DNA from 3 places in the Rhizobium sp. SVR5-9E genome. Region 3 is predicted to be linked to each of the others. Evidence: predicted binding sites of a transcription regulator. Region 3 holds the regulator's gene; each other region holds the start of a gene.

Region 1 (4,838 bases), on a different contig from region 3:
CGATTTCGTAAGCCCCGTGATCGCGTGCTTGGTCGCGGTGTAAGGGGCGGAATTCGGGCGTGGGGTGGTTGCCGAGATCGAACCGTTGTTGATGATGCGGCCGCCGCGCGGCTCCTGCGACTTCATCAGCTTGAAGGCTTGCTGCGTGCAAAGAAAGGCCCCGGTGAGATTGGCCGCAACCACGCCGTTCCACTGGTCGAAAGTGATGTCTTCCAGCGGAATCGCCGGAACGTTGGTGCCGGCATTATTGACGAGGAGATCAAGCCGGCCGAACTCGACTTTGATCCTGCTGAAAAGACCGGCCACCTGCTCGGCGACGCCGATGTCGCACGCGATCGCGCGAACTGTCCCGCCGGTCGCCGCACCAAGGTCGAAAACGGCTTTCTCCAACACGTCGTTCCGGCGGCCGGTGATGACGACGACAAAACCTTCGGCGCTCAATGCCTTGGCGATGTTGTAACCGATGCCGGTGCCACCGCCGGTGACGAGCGCGATCTGGCCTTTTTGCCCGATTGAGGATTCCGCCATTAGATCTTGCCCCCAAGTTCATCATCGATATGGATCTTGATGATCTCGTCGAAATTGGTTTCTGCCTTGAAGCCGAGCGCGGTCGCGCGCTGCGCATCGAAATCTGTCGCCCAGCCGGAAACGATCGAACGAATAACGGGATCAGGCTCGCGGCGGATGAGCTTGACTGCCTTTTCGCCGGCAACGCGGCGCAATGCCTCGATCTCCTCGCCGACAAGTGCCGACAGGCCGGGCATGCTCAGATTGCGGCGCGGCCCGATCCTGGCGGTATCGATGCGCGCGGCATGGATGAAGAAGCCGACGGCCGACCGCGGGCTTGCAAACCAGTGGCGGACATTCTCGTCGACCGGAAGCACGGCTTCCTGACCGACGAGCGGTTCGCGGAGAATGTTCGAGAAAAAGCCGGACGCCGCCTTGTTGGGTTTGCCGGGGCGAATGCAGACGGTGGGTAGGCGAATGCCGATGCCGTCGAAGATGCCACGCCTTGAATAATCGGCGAGCAGGAGCTCGCAGATCGCCTTCTGGGTGCCGTAGCTCGTCAGCGGCGTCGTGAAGAAATCGTCGCCGATCTTTTCCGGGAAGGGCTGTCCGAAAACGGCGATGGATGAGGCAAAGATGAGACGGGGATTATAGGGCTCCTTCTGTCCCTCATGCCGGATGGCTTCGAAGAGCGAGCGCGTGCCATCGAGATTGATGCGGTAGCCCTTGTCGAAATCGGCTTCGGCCTCACCGGACACGATGGCGGCGAGATGAAAGATCAGATCCGGCCGCATACCGGCAAGCCTGACCGCGTTTTCAGCATCCGAGAGATCAAGCGCCAACGCGTTGGCAACGGAGACGAGTGCGTGAGGCACCGGCGGAGCAATGACGTCGACGAGTGTCAGCTTGTCGATGCCGCGGCCGAGCACGTCCGCGTCTGAGCCGAGCTTTTCCACCAATTTGCGGCCGATCATCCCTGCCGCGCCAATAACCATCACATGCATGTTGGCTAACTCCTCCCCGTCCGCTCAAGCCGGCTCGCCGGCGGCAAGCAGAACGCTGGTTGTTTCATAAATACGTGTCAGATGATGCTGGAACGCGGCGACCACGGCATCCCTGTCATGCCGAGCCAAGGCATCCACGATCGCGACGTGGTCGTTGTAACTCGCTTCGATGGCTCCCGGCTGCGACATGGCGTTGCGCCGGTAATTCATCATGTAGGTGTAAAGATCGCTTACGAAGTCGGCGAGTAGTGGGTTGCCGCAGGAGCGATAGATCGCAAGGTGGAATTCGCGATCACAGATCAGAAAGCGCATCGCATCGTCTCCTCCCAGACGCTGCGCTTCCAGCAGGCTCTCGAGCTTTTTCAGTGTTTCGCCGTCGATCCTTTCGGCAGCGTCGCCGACAACCTTGAGCTCGATGTGCAGCCGCGCGGCATGAACCGACTCCAGGTCGTAGCTGTCGATGGCGCTCGGCGATGCAATCGTTACTGTGATGTGGCTGAGATCGACTTTGCCGACACGGCTACGGCTTCCATGCGACACTTCGATTATGCGTTGGGCGGCAAGCATCTGGATTGCGCCGCGCACCGTCTCCCGGCTGACGTGAAGAACATTGGCAAGCTCGCGCTCACCCGGCAACTCATCGCCGGGCCGCAGCATGTTTGTCGCGATCAGCACCATCAGCTTTTCAGCGATGACGTCGCGCGCCGTCTGCCGGGTCAGGCTTCGCCCGACATTCGGCACCTGCGTCAAGATCGGGCTCTCCTCCACGATCCCCCTCCCACTGATCCACTGGTCGGTCCACCAGATCAGTTGCACTAGACAGCCTCCGCATCGGACCCGTCAAGAGGCATTCGTTGCCGCATTGCAGCATGGGTGCTCAGCCGGCCGGTTCTTTTCGATAGGCAAATTTCCGCCGGCGACGTGGTCGAACGACAACACGGCGAGCGCGCTCGCCCCTATCCTGATGGATTGGTTCGGACTAGCTGCATGCGTCATCGGAACAAGCACGATGCTGCGCGCAGAACCGCTTGAGTATCTGCATGTGACAAACGCAAGTGTCCGGGGTCCGCTCCCGCTTAGCACTCTCGCAGTGAGAGTGCTAACTTTTTGCTATGCCCTCTTGAAATTGGAGAAAACGGGAGCAGTTTTTTTCCGAGACCCGAGGATGCTTGCCACCCCGGACTGGTCAGGCGGTTCCGGGGAATGGAACATCGATCATCATCGTTTACCCGTGGAGGAGAACATGACGTTCCGACCGCTACATGACCGCATTCTCGTTCGCCGCGTCGAATCTGAAGACAAGACCAAAGGCGGCATCATCATTCCGGACACAGCGAAAGAAAAGCCGCAGGAAGGCGAAGTGATCGCCGTTGGCCCCGGCGCACGCACAGAAGCCGGCCAGTTGCAGCCACTCGATGTCAAGGCCGGCGACCGCATCCTGTTCGGCAAGTGGTCCGGCACCGAGATCAAGATCGACGGAGAAGATCTTCTGATCATGAAGGAGAGCGATGTAATGGGGATCATCGAAGGGGAGGCTGTCGATACCAAGGCCGCCTAACGGCTCTCAGGCTGACGTGGTTTCATAGCAGGCTGCTTTATGGAGGAACAAAGACATGGCTGCTAAAGAAGTTAAATTCCATACCGAGGCGCGTGAACGCATGCTTCGCGGCGTCGACATACTTGCTAATGCCGTAAAGGTCACGCTCGGTCCGAAGGGCCGCAACGTCGTTATCGACAAGTCCTTCGGCGCTCCGCGCATCACCAAGGACGGCGTGTCGGTCGCCAAGGAAATCGAACTCGAAGACAAGTTCGAAAACATGGGCGCCCAGATGCTGCGAGAAGTGGCTTCCAGGACCAGCGATGTGGCAGGCGACGGCACCACGACTGCGACCGTTCTCGCCCAGGCAATCGTCAGAGAAGGTGCCAAGGCTGTTACGTCCGGCATGAACCCGATGGATCTGAAACGCGGTATCGACCTCGCTGTTGCCGAAGTCGTCAAGGAACTGAAGAACAAGGCGCGGAGTATCTCCAACAACGCCGAAATCGCCCAAGTCGGCTCCATCTCGGCCAATGGCGATGACGAAATCGGCCGCTTCCTTGCCGAAGCAATGCAGAAGGTCGGCAACGAAGGCGTTATCACCGTCGAAGAAGCCAAGACTGCTGAAACCGAACTCGAAGTCGTCGAAGGCATGCAGTTCGACCGCGGCTACCTGTCGCCGTACTTCGTCACCAATCAGGAAAAGATGCGGGTCGAGCTTGAGGATCCCTACATCCTGATCCACGAAAAGAAGCTCTCCAACCTGCAGACCATGCTCCCGGTTCTCGAAGCCGTCGTGCAATCCGGCAAGCCGCTCCTCATCATCGCTGAAGACGTCGAAGGCGAAGCTCTTGCTACGCTCGTCGTCAACAAGCTGCGGGGTGGCCTGAAGATTGCTGCCGTCAAGGCTCCGGGCTTCGGCGACCGCCGAAAGGCCATGCTCGAAGACATCGCGATCCTGACTGCCGGTACGATGATTTCCGAAGATCTCGGCATCAAGCTCGAAAACGTCACCCTCGACATGCTCGGCCGTGCCAAGAAAATCGTGGTGGAGAAGGAAAACACCACTATCATCGACGGTGCTGGCCAGAAGACTGACATCGAAGGCCGCGTTGCCCAGATCAAGGCCCAGATCGAGGAAACGACCTCCGACTACGACCGCGAGAAGCTGCAGGAGCGTCTTGCCAAGCTCGCTGGCGGCGTTGCCGTCATCCGCGTCGGCGGGTCGACGGAAATCGAAGTGAAGGAAAAGAAAGACCGTGTCGACGATGCGCTGCATGCGACCCGGGCCGCGGTCGAGGAAGGAATTCTACCTGGCGGCGGCGTCGCATTGCTCAGGGCCGTCAAAGCTCTCGAAAACCTCCAGGCGGCCAATACGGACCAGCGGGTCGGTGTCGATATCGTCCGCCGCGCGATTGAAGCCCCGGCGCGCCAGATCGCTGAGAATGCCGGCGCCGAAGGTTCGATCGTCGTAGGCAAGTTGCGCGAGAGCAATGACTTCTCGTTTGGCTGGAATGCGCAGACGGGCGAGTATGGCGACCTCTATGCGATGGGCGTGATCGACCCTGCAAAGGTCGTGCGCACTGCGCTTCAGGATGCCGCCTCCGTTGCAGGCCTTCTGGTGACGACCGAAGCCATGGTGGCGGAGAAACCCAGGAAAGAATCGGCCGTTCCCGCCATGCCTCCCGGAGCCGGGATGGACTTCTAGCCTGGCTTTCGGCCCGCCTGATCATGCGGGCCGAAAGCCTTTGGTGGCCAAATGGTTTAGACGATCATCAAGCGCGCCCATC
Region 2 (4,838 bases), on a different contig from region 3:
GGTAGCGGTTGCTTTGGCGATCTTAAACAAGGGCTTTCCCGGGTCGGACGCAGTTCTATCCGCGCTCTCGTGCAGTCTGACGAAACATCCTCATGCTGCGCCGTCCTTCATGTCCGGGCGTTCAAAGCGCGGCTTGCCGGCAGCGCTCTACTACAATGCTTTACTCGAAATCTTGGCTTGGAAGGCACCTGGCCGACTTTGCCGGAATTGCTTTTGCTGGCGGGGGAAAAAGTATTCTTATGCGTTCAAAATTGCAGCGCGGATTTATATGCAGTTTTGTGCGCTCGGCAAATGTTTTTTCCGTGATGTACTGAAGGCCGGCTGATGCATTGACGGCGCTTTCCGCACCAAAAACTGTTAAAATCCGGTAGAATTTTGCGGTCCGGATCACGTGTAAACGGTTCCACCTTTTAAAAATTCTTACTTCTAGGCTGAAATACGACTTTCGCTACAAGTATAAGTAACGCATAAAATAAACAAGAAAAGCAAGTTTCGCGAAAGCCTCGATGTTGGCTAGTACCTTCGCCCCTCTCGCTTAAACGTTTCACCATCGGAAATACATCGGCTTTGTCAGATGGTCGAATCGCTCGCCGGCAAACAAAAAGGGCGGCCCGAGGACCGCCCTTCCTGAACTGAACCGGATGGCTCAGATGTGCAGGCTTTCGCCTATCACATCATGTCCATGCCGCCCATGCCGCCCATGCCGCCCGGCATGCCGCCAGCAGCGCCGCCGTCCTTCTTAGGAGCTTCGGCAATCATGGCTTCGGTGGTGATCAGCAGCGAAGCAACCGAAGCTGCGTTCTGCAGAGCGGTGCGAACAACCTTGACCGGGTCGACGATGCCGAGAGCGATCAGATCGCCGTATTCGCCGGTCTGAGCGTTGTAGCCGTAGTTGTCTTCGTTCTTGTCGAGGATCTTGCCGACAACGATCGAGGCTTCGTCACCAGCGTTTTCAGCGATCTGGCGAACCAGCGACTGAAGTGCCTTGCGAACGATGTTGATGCCGGCTTCCTGGTCCTGGTTCTCACCCTTTGCGGTGATCTTCGTGGACGAACGAAGCAGGGCAACGCCGCCGCCCGGTACGATGCCTTCCTGAACGGCAGCGCGCGTCGCGTTGAGAGCGTCGTCGATGCGGTCCTTCTTTTCCTTGACTTCGACTTCCGTCGAGCCGCCGACGCGGATCACGGCAACGCCGCCAGCGAGCTTGGCAAGACGTTCCTGCAGCTTCTCGCGGTCGTAGTCGGAAGTGGTTTCTTCGATCTGAGCCTTGATCTGACCAACGCGGCCTTCGATGTCGGACTTTGCGCCGGCACCGTCAACGATCGTGGTGTTTTCCTTGGAGATCGAAACCTTCTTGGAACGGCCGAGCATGTCGAGCGTAACGTTTTCGAGCTTGATGCCGAGGTCTTCGGAGATGACAGTGCCGCCCGTCAGGATGGCGATGTCTTCCAGCATGGCCTTGCGGCGATCGCCGAAGCCCGGAGCCTTGACGGCAGCGATCTTGAGACCACCACGCAGCTTGTTGACGACGAGCGTAGCAAGAGCTTCGCCTTCGACATCTTCAGCGATGATGAGGAGCGGCTTGCCGGTCTGAACGACGGCTTCGAGAACCGGGAGCATAGCCTGGAGGTTCGAAAGCTTCTTTTCGTGCAGGAGGATGAAGGCGTCTTCGAGGTCGGCGATCATCTTTTCCGGGTTGGTCACGAAGTAGGGCGACAGGTAGCCGCGGTCGAACTGCATGCCTTCGACGACTTCGAGTTCGGTTTCAGCGGTCTTGGCTTCTTCGACGGTGATGACACCTTCGTTGCCGACCTTCTGCATGGCTTCAGCAATATCGAGACCGATCTGCTTTTCGCCGTTTGCGGAGATCGTGCCGACCTGTGCGACTTCTTCCGAAGTGTTGATCTTCTTGGCCTTGGCCTGGAGATCCTTGACGACTTCAGCAACAGCGAGGTCGATGCCGCGCTTCAGATCCATCGGGTTCATGCCGGCTGCTACGGCCTTGCCGCCTTCGCGAACGATGGCCTGGGCGAGAACGGTAGCAGTCGTGGTGCCGTCACCGGCGATGTCGTTGGTCTTCGAAGCAACTTCGCGGACCATCTGGGCGCCCATGTTTTCGAACTTGTCTTCAAGTTCGATTTCCTTGGCGACCGATACGCCGTCCTTGGTGATGCGCGGAGCGCCGAAGGACTTGTCGATGATGACGTTACGACCCTTCGGGCCGAGCGTTACCTTCACTGCGTCAGCGAGAACGTCGACGCCGCGCAGCATCTTTTCGCGCGCGGTGCGGCCGAACTTGATTTCTTTAGCTGCCATTTTGAGAACTCCTGAAAAGGGTGTCAGCGATATTCTGGACGGGATAACCGGCTGATCAGCCGATGATGCCCATGATGTCGGCTTCCTTCATAATCAGAAGGTCTTCGCCGTTGATCTTGACTTCGGTGCCCGACCACTTGCCGAACAGAACGCGATCGCCAGCCTTGACGTCGAGAGCGACGACCTTGCCGGACTCGTCACGAGCGCCGGAACCGACGGCGACGATTTCGCCTTCCTGCGGCTTTTCCTTGGCGGTGTCCGGGATGATAATGCCACCCTTGGTCTTTTCTTCGGACTCAACGCGGCGAACAACGACGCGATCGTGAAGGGGGCGGAAATTGGTGCTTGCCATTGTCTAATCCCTCGATCAAATGACATTCGCGGACCGGGAAGGCCCACATCGATGAGTGTTAGCACTCTCCAGTGAGGAGTGCTAGCGGCGAGCATTTAGGGATGGCTCCAGAAGGAGTCAAGAAGACCCATCACGGATTTTTGCGCCGGAATTGTGAAGAGCGCGAGAAATGTCCCAGACGATTGCGGAATCTATGCCGCAGCCCGGCCGGTGGAGGCCGCTTCAGGTTTTTGCTAAAGGATCGGCCGAAAATCCTTGCCATCGCGGCATGCCTTTGCGATGTCACGCCTGACTGAAAAGCAATCGGGAAATCGAATGGCCAAGCGGATTGAGAGTTTTGCGGAGATCACCAGCCAGTATGACGCCGTGTTCTGCGACGTCTGGGGTGTGCTGCACAATGGGATCGACCCTTTCCCGAAGGCTGCGGCGGCTCTCGAAGCGGCGCGCGCCGAGGGGCTCACCGTCGTGCTCATCACCAATTCGCCGCGGCTCGCGCCGCAGGTGGTCGACCAGCTGCGCCAGATCGGCATACAGGACGGCGCCTATGATCGGATCGTCACCTCTGGCGACGTCACGCGCGGCCTGATTGCCGAAGGCCCGAAGAAGGTCTTCCTGCTCGGTCCTGAACGCGACCGTGCAATCGTCGAGGGCCTCGGCGTCGAGCGCGTCGATGCCAAGGAGGCTGAATCGCTCGTCTGCACCGGCTTCTTCGACGACGAGACGGAAAAGCCGGAAGACTATACGGAGATGCTGAAGGATTTTCAGGCACGCAACGTGCCGATGATCTGCGCCAATCCGGACCTCGTTGTCGAGCGCGGACACCGCATCATCCCGTGCGCCGGTGCGATGGCCGCTTACTACCACCAACTCGGCGGCGAAACGCGCATCGCCGGCAAGCCGCACACGCCGATCTATGACGCCGTGCTTGCGGCTGCGCGCGAGGCCCACGGCGATTTCCCGAAGAGCCGTATTCTCGCGATCGGCGACGGTATGCCGACGGATGTGCGCGGGGCTCTCGATTACGGCCTCGATCTTCTGTATATCAGCGGCGGCATTCATGCCAAGGAATACACGCTGAACGGGGAGCCCGACGAGGCGATCCTGCACGCCTTCCTCGAGCGCGAGAGGGCAACGCCGAAGTGGTGGATGCCGCGCCTCGCTTAAGAAGAGCCCGCCGATGACCGTCTTCCACCGCAACGAAACCCGCGAACCCTTGCCCGCCCGCTTGAAAGGCGGGGTGATTGCCATTGGCAATTTCGACGGCGTGCATCGCGGCCATCAATCGGTGCTGAATCGCGCGCTGGAAATCTCGAAAGAGCGGGGCATCCCCGCGCTCGTGCTGACGTTCGAACCCCATCCGCGAACGGTCTTCAAGCCACAAACGCCGGTTTTTCGCCTTACGCCAGCCCCTTTGAAGGCACGTATCCTCGAGGCGATCGGCTTCAATGCCGTCATCGAATACCCCTTCGATCGTGAGTTTTCGCAGCGCTCGCCTGACGAGTTCGTTCACGGCATCCTCCGGGATTGGCTCGGCGCGTCCGAAGTCGTCACCGGTTTCAATTTCCATTTCGGCAAGAACCGCGAGGGCGGCCCGGCCTTCCTGATGGATGCCGGCCACAAATACGGCTTCGGCGTCACCCTGATCGACGCCTTCCGCGACGAGAATGCCGAGGTTGTCTCCTCGAGCCGCATCCGCGAGCTGCTGAAGGAAGGCGACGTCAGTGAGGCGGCCGCTCAGCTCGGCTATCACTACACGGTCGAGGCCGAGGTGATTGGCGGGGAAAAGCTCGGCCGGCAGCTCGGCTTTCCGACGGCCAACATGCAGCTTCCGCCAGAGGCCGAACTTGCAGCCGGCATCTACGCCGTTCGCTTCCGCCTGGACGACGGCACGCTCTACGATGCCGTCGCCAGCTATGGCCGACGACCGACGGTGACCGAAAACGGCGCGACGCTGCTCGAGACCTATCTTTTCGATTTCAGCGGCGATCTTTATGGCCGGACCTGTTCCGTCTCCCTCTTCGGCTATCTGCGGCCCGAGTTGAAGTTCGATGGCCTGGAAGCCCTCATCGAGCAGATGAAGCGCGACGAGCAGGAGGCGAGGGCGCTGCTTGCGGGCGTCAAGCCGCTCGGCGAGCTCGACCGGAAACTCTGCTTCAGCTAGCACCGTCCA
Region 3 (4,838 bases):
ACTGCAACGTCGAGATCGAGGTAACATCAGAACTGACCGCGGGCATGACCGTGATCGACTGGTGGCACGTGACCGATCGCAAGCGCAACGCCAAGGTGATGCGCTATGTGGATGCGGACGGCTTCTACGATCTGCTGATCGAGCGCTTCGCCCGCATCTGATTTTCAAACTGGTTGGCGAAAGACGCCTGAGGGATCAGGCGTCTTTTTCCGTGAAGGCGGTGTTGATGTCGGCTTCGGCTGCTTTCGGGCCGCCCTTGGCGACGCCGACCATGGCCGGGCGCAGAACGCGTTCGCCGATCGTGAAGCCAGCCTGGACGACCTGGACGACGGTGTTGTTCGGCACTTCGGTGTTCGGAACCTCGAACATCGCCTGATGGAAGTGCGGATCGAACTTCTGACCGACCGGCTCCAGCTTGCGAACGCCATGGCGCTCAAGCGCCGACAGCATGGAACGCTCGGTCATGTCGACGCCTTCGATCAATGTCGTAAGGCCAGCGTCGCCGCTCTCTTTTGCTTCCGGCGGGATGGACTCGAGCGCGCGGCGGAGATTATCCGAGACAGCGAGCATGTCCCGCGCAAAGCCGGCGACGGAATAGGACTTGGCATCCTTGACGTCGCGTTCGGTACGACGGCGCAGGTTATCCATCTCCGCAGCAAGGCGCAGATAGCGATCGCGCAGCTCAGCATTTTCCGCCTTGATGCGTTCGATGAGATCGGGCTCGGCCGGCGTTTCCGCGGTGGTTTCGTTCTCGACGTTTGCGGCAGCGTCGGCTGCGGCTTCGGCCGCGGCAGCGTCAGGTCCGTTTTTCGTCGTTTCGTCGATCATGACGGTCTCCGGTACTGGGGTTGTCTTGGGATGGGCCCGATATCGAGCTTTGACCGCAAAAAATCAAGTCTGCGTGACAAAGAAGGGGAAATTCCGGCTTTTACAAGGTGCCGCGCGAAAGCCTGGAAATCAGCTGTGCCGTGTAATCAACCATCGGCACTATGCGCGAATAATTGAGCCGCGTCGGTCCGATGACGCCGACGGCGCCAACGATGCGATCGTCCTCGTCCCGATAGGGCGCGACGATGAGCGAGGAGCCGGAGAGCGAAAAAAGCTTGTTCTCCGAGCCGATGAAGATCCGCACACCCGGACCGGTTTCGGCAAGATTCAAGAGCTCGATCAGGCTGTCTTTCTTTTCCAGATCGTCGAAGAGCATCCGGAGGCGGTCAAGGTCTTCCACGCCCGCAAGGCCCTCCAGCAGATTGGAGCGTCCGCGAATGATGAGCTGCGGCGGCTTGCCTTCATCGGCGGTGCCCGACCATACGGCGATACCGCGCTCGACGAGCTGCTGGGACAATGCGTCCAGTTCGTTGCGGACATTCTCTTTCAAATGGCTGAGCTGCTTGCGCAATTCCGGCAGCGTCTGGCCGCTCATATGCGCGTTGAGGAAATTCGCGGCCTCCGTCAGCTGCGCTGAAGTGACGCCTGCGGGCAATTCGATGATGCGGTTTTCAATCTGGTCGTGATCGCCAACGAGGACGGCAAGCGCCTTGGTGGGTTCCAGCCGGATAAATTCGACATGCTTGAGGATCGGATCGCTCTTCGACGTGATGACAAGGCCGGCGCCGCGCGAAATGCCCGAAAGCATCCGGCTTGCCTCGTTCATCATCGATTCCATCGCATTGTCACGGCTTTCGGGCCGAACCTGTCGCTCGATAGTCGCACGATCTTCCGCGGAAAGGTCGCCGACCTGCATAAAGGCATCGACGAAGAAGCGGAGACCGCCCTGCGTCGGCAAGCGTCCGGCGCTGACATGCGGCGAGTAGATCAGGCCCAGCTCTTCCAGATCGCTCATCACGTTGCGCACGGAAGCCGGCGATAGCGACATCGGCAAAATGCGGGAGAGATTGCGTGAGCCAAGCGGCTCGCCGTTTTCCAGATAGCCTTCGACGATGCGACGGAAGATTTCCTTGGAGCGTTCATCCAGCGCAGCAACGGCATCCGAAATCGACGTCGACCTGAACCCCATGAACTTCCTTGCACCCGCGCTGCCAACAATCACCCCGAAAATATAGTCAATCTCGCCCCCGAGGCAAAAGGGAATTTGCAAATGGCTGCCGCCAATCGTAGAAGCGGTCAACACCATAAACCATTGCATGATGCTGTCAGAAAACCGCTGACACTTTTCGGTATCTTGCTTCAGGAGATTAGAATGCGGCCTTCAGGCAGAAAAACCGACCAGATGCGCAAGGTCACGTTCGAGCGCAATTTTTCCAAGCATGCGGAAGGCTCCTGCTTGGTGAAATTCGGCGATACGCATGTGCTCTGCACCGCGAGCCTTGAAGACAAGACGCCGCCATGGCTGCGCAACACCGGAAAGGGCTGGGTCACGGCCGAATACGGCATGCTGCCGCGGGCGACCGGCGAGCGCATGAAGCGTGAGGCGGCAGCCGGCAAGCAGGGTGGACGCACCCAAGAAATCCAGCGCCTCATCGGCCGTTCGCTTCGCGCCGTTGTCGATCTCAAGGAACTCGGAGAACGCCAGATCACGCTCGACTGCGACGTCATCCAAGCTGACGGCGGCACGCGGACCGCCTCGATTACCGGCGCCTGGATTGCGCTCTACGACTGCCTGAAGTGGATGGAAGCCCGCAACATGATCAAGGTCGAGCGCGTGCTCAAGGATCATGTCGCCGCAATTTCATGCGGTATCTTCGCCAGCCAGCCGGTGATCGACCTCGATTATCTTGAAGATTCTTCGGCCGAAACCGATGCGAATTTCGTCATGACGGGCGCCGGCGGCATCGTTGAAATTCAGGGCACCGCCGAAGGCACACCCTTCACGGACGAGGAGTTTACCACGCTGATGACGCTGGCGAAGGCCGGCATTGCAGAACTCGTCGAGATGCAGAAACAGGCGATCGCCGGATGACTGCCTTGCTGGAAGGCATGCTGGAAACCGCGCTCTACGCGGACGATCTCGACAAGGCCGAGGCTTTCTACGAAGGCGTGCTCGGTCTTGCCAAGATCGCGCGTGGTGGAGACCGGCATGTATTCTTCCGCTGCGGGCAAGGCGTGCTCCTGATCTTCAACCCCAACGAGACGGTCAAGCCGCCGGCGGCCGATGCCTTGCAGGTGCCACCGCATGGCACGAAAGGTCAGGGTCACGCATGCTTCCGCGTGTCAGCTGAAAACATCGATGTCATGGCGGCACAGCTCAAGGCCGCCGGCATCGACATTGAATCCGAAGTGCACTGGCCGAACGGTGGCCGCTCGATCTATTTCCGCGATCCGGCAGGAAACAGCCTCGAATGCGCCGAAGCCAGAATCTGGGGCATCAAATAGGACCGACCATGCGCACGCTTGACACGAAGACGATCGTCGTCGCCAGCCACAATGCCGGCAAGATCCGCGAGATCCAGGACCTGATCGGTCCGCTCGGCTTCATCGCCAAATCGGCAGCAGAGCTCAACTTCGTCGAGCCGGATGAGACAGGCACGACCTTCGAGGAGAACGCGACGATCAAAGCGCTCGCATCCGCGAAGGCAGCAAATATGCCGGCGCTTTCAGACGATTCCGGGCTAGTCATCGATGCACTGGACGGCGCTCCCGGCGTCTATACGGCCAACTGGGCCGAGACTGCGGATGGCAAGCGCGATTTCGCGATGGCGATGGAAAAGGTGGAACAGGCACTGGAAAAAGCCGGAGCCATGAAGCCCGAGCAGCGGACGTCACGCTTCGTCAGCGTGCTCTGCCTCGCTTGGCCGGACGGACATACGGAGCTCTTCCGCGGCGAGGTCGAAGGAACCGTCGTCTGGCCGCCACGCGGCAGCCAGGGTTTCGGCTACGATCCCGTCTTTCAACCGGAAGGCTACGGCATCACCTTCGGCGAGATGAGCGCCGAAGAGAAGCACGGCTGGAGCATCGGCAAGCCGCAGGCGCTGTCGCACCGGGCGCGCGCGTTCAAACTCTTTGTCGAAACCTGCCTGGAAGCGTAGGGTCGGTTCGTGGAGATTCTCGATACGGCAAGCCTGACACGCGATGCGACGCTTCTACCCGACACGGGAGAGCCGGGTTTCGGCGTCTATGTGCATTGGCCATTCTGCGCGGCGAAGTGCCCGTACTGCGACTTCAACAGCCATGTCCGTCACCAGCCCGTGGATCAGGAGCGGTTCACCGCAGCCTTCCTCAGGGAGATGGCTTCCGTTCGCCAGATGAGCGGGCCGAAAACTGTGACGAGCATCTTCCTCGGCGGCGGCACGCCGTCGCTCATGAACCCGGCGACCGTTTCGGCGATCCTGGAGGGCATTGCGAAGCACTGGCACGTGCCTGATGGCATCGAGATCACCATGGAGGCCAATCCGTCGAGCGTCGAGGCTGAGCGCTTCCGGGGCTATCGCGCGGCGGGCGTCAACCGTGTGTCGCTCGGCGTTCAGGCCCTGAACGACCGCGACTTGAAGTTCCTCGGTCGCCTGCACGACGTCGCCGATGCGCTGAAGGCGATAAAGCTGGCGCGCGATATCTTCCCGCGCATGTCCTTCGACCTGATCTATGCGCGCCCGGACCAGACGGTAGAGGCGTGGGAGAAGGAGCTGAAGGAAGCAATATCCTACGCCGTCGATCACCTCTCGCTCTATCAATTGACGATCGAGGAGGGCACGCCCTTCTACGGCCTGCACAAGGCCGGTAAGCTGATCGTTCCGGATGGCGATCAATCGGCGGCGCTCTATGAAGCGACACAGCAGATCACGGCGCGCGAAGGCATGCCGGCCTACGAGGTTTCCAATCACGCGCGGCCCGGCGCCGAAAGCCGGCACAACCTGACCTACTGGCGCTACGGCGATTATGCC

Evidence for each region. Region 3 encodes HrcA, which represses chaperone genes, less so after heat shock. Its sites were predicted from a motif close to GTTAGCACTCNCNNNNNGNGAGTGCTAAC; they were not measured.
Region 1: groES (co-chaperone GroES) is a predicted target of HrcA. The motif match lies at 2,587-2,615, and genes of this name have one in related genera.
Region 2: groES (co-chaperone GroES) is a predicted target of HrcA. The motif match lies at 2,726-2,754, and genes of this name have one in related genera.

The regions. Positions count from the first base shown of each region.
Region 1 covers NZ_JBNDHS010000061.1:11,241-16,078, forward strand. Annotated here, with positions in the region: gene ACPYOJ_RS23485 (SDR family oxidoreductase) at 1-528, opposite strand, end outside; gene denD (D-erythronate dehydrogenase) at 528-1,511, opposite strand; gene ACPYOJ_RS23495 (FadR/GntR family transcriptional regulator) at 1,536-2,279, opposite strand; gene groES (co-chaperone GroES) at 2,755-3,069, shown strand; gene groL (chaperonin GroEL) at 3,125-4,756, shown strand.
Region 2 covers NZ_JBNDHS010000010.1:14,771-19,608, forward strand. Annotated here, with positions in the region: gene ACPYOJ_RS07675 (hypothetical protein) at 1-30, opposite strand, end outside; gene groL (chaperonin GroEL) at 670-2,316, opposite strand; gene groES (co-chaperone GroES) at 2,372-2,668, opposite strand; gene ACPYOJ_RS07690 (TIGR01459 family HAD-type hydrolase) at 2,984-3,832, shown strand; gene ACPYOJ_RS07695 (bifunctional riboflavin kinase/FAD synthetase) at 3,846-4,829, shown strand.
Region 3 covers NZ_JBNDHS010000119.1:4,855-9,692, forward strand. Annotated here, with positions in the region: gene ACPYOJ_RS30665 (nucleoside hydrolase) at 1-161, shown strand, start outside; gene grpE (nucleotide exchange factor GrpE) at 196-828, opposite strand; gene hrcA (heat-inducible transcriptional repressor HrcA) at 929-2,017, opposite strand; gene rph (ribonuclease PH) at 2,201-2,920, shown strand; gene ACPYOJ_RS30685 (VOC family protein) at 2,917-3,333, shown strand; gene rdgB (RdgB/HAM1 family non-canonical purine NTP pyrophosphatase) at 3,342-3,986, shown strand; gene hemW (radical SAM family heme chaperone HemW) at 3,996-4,838, shown strand, end outside.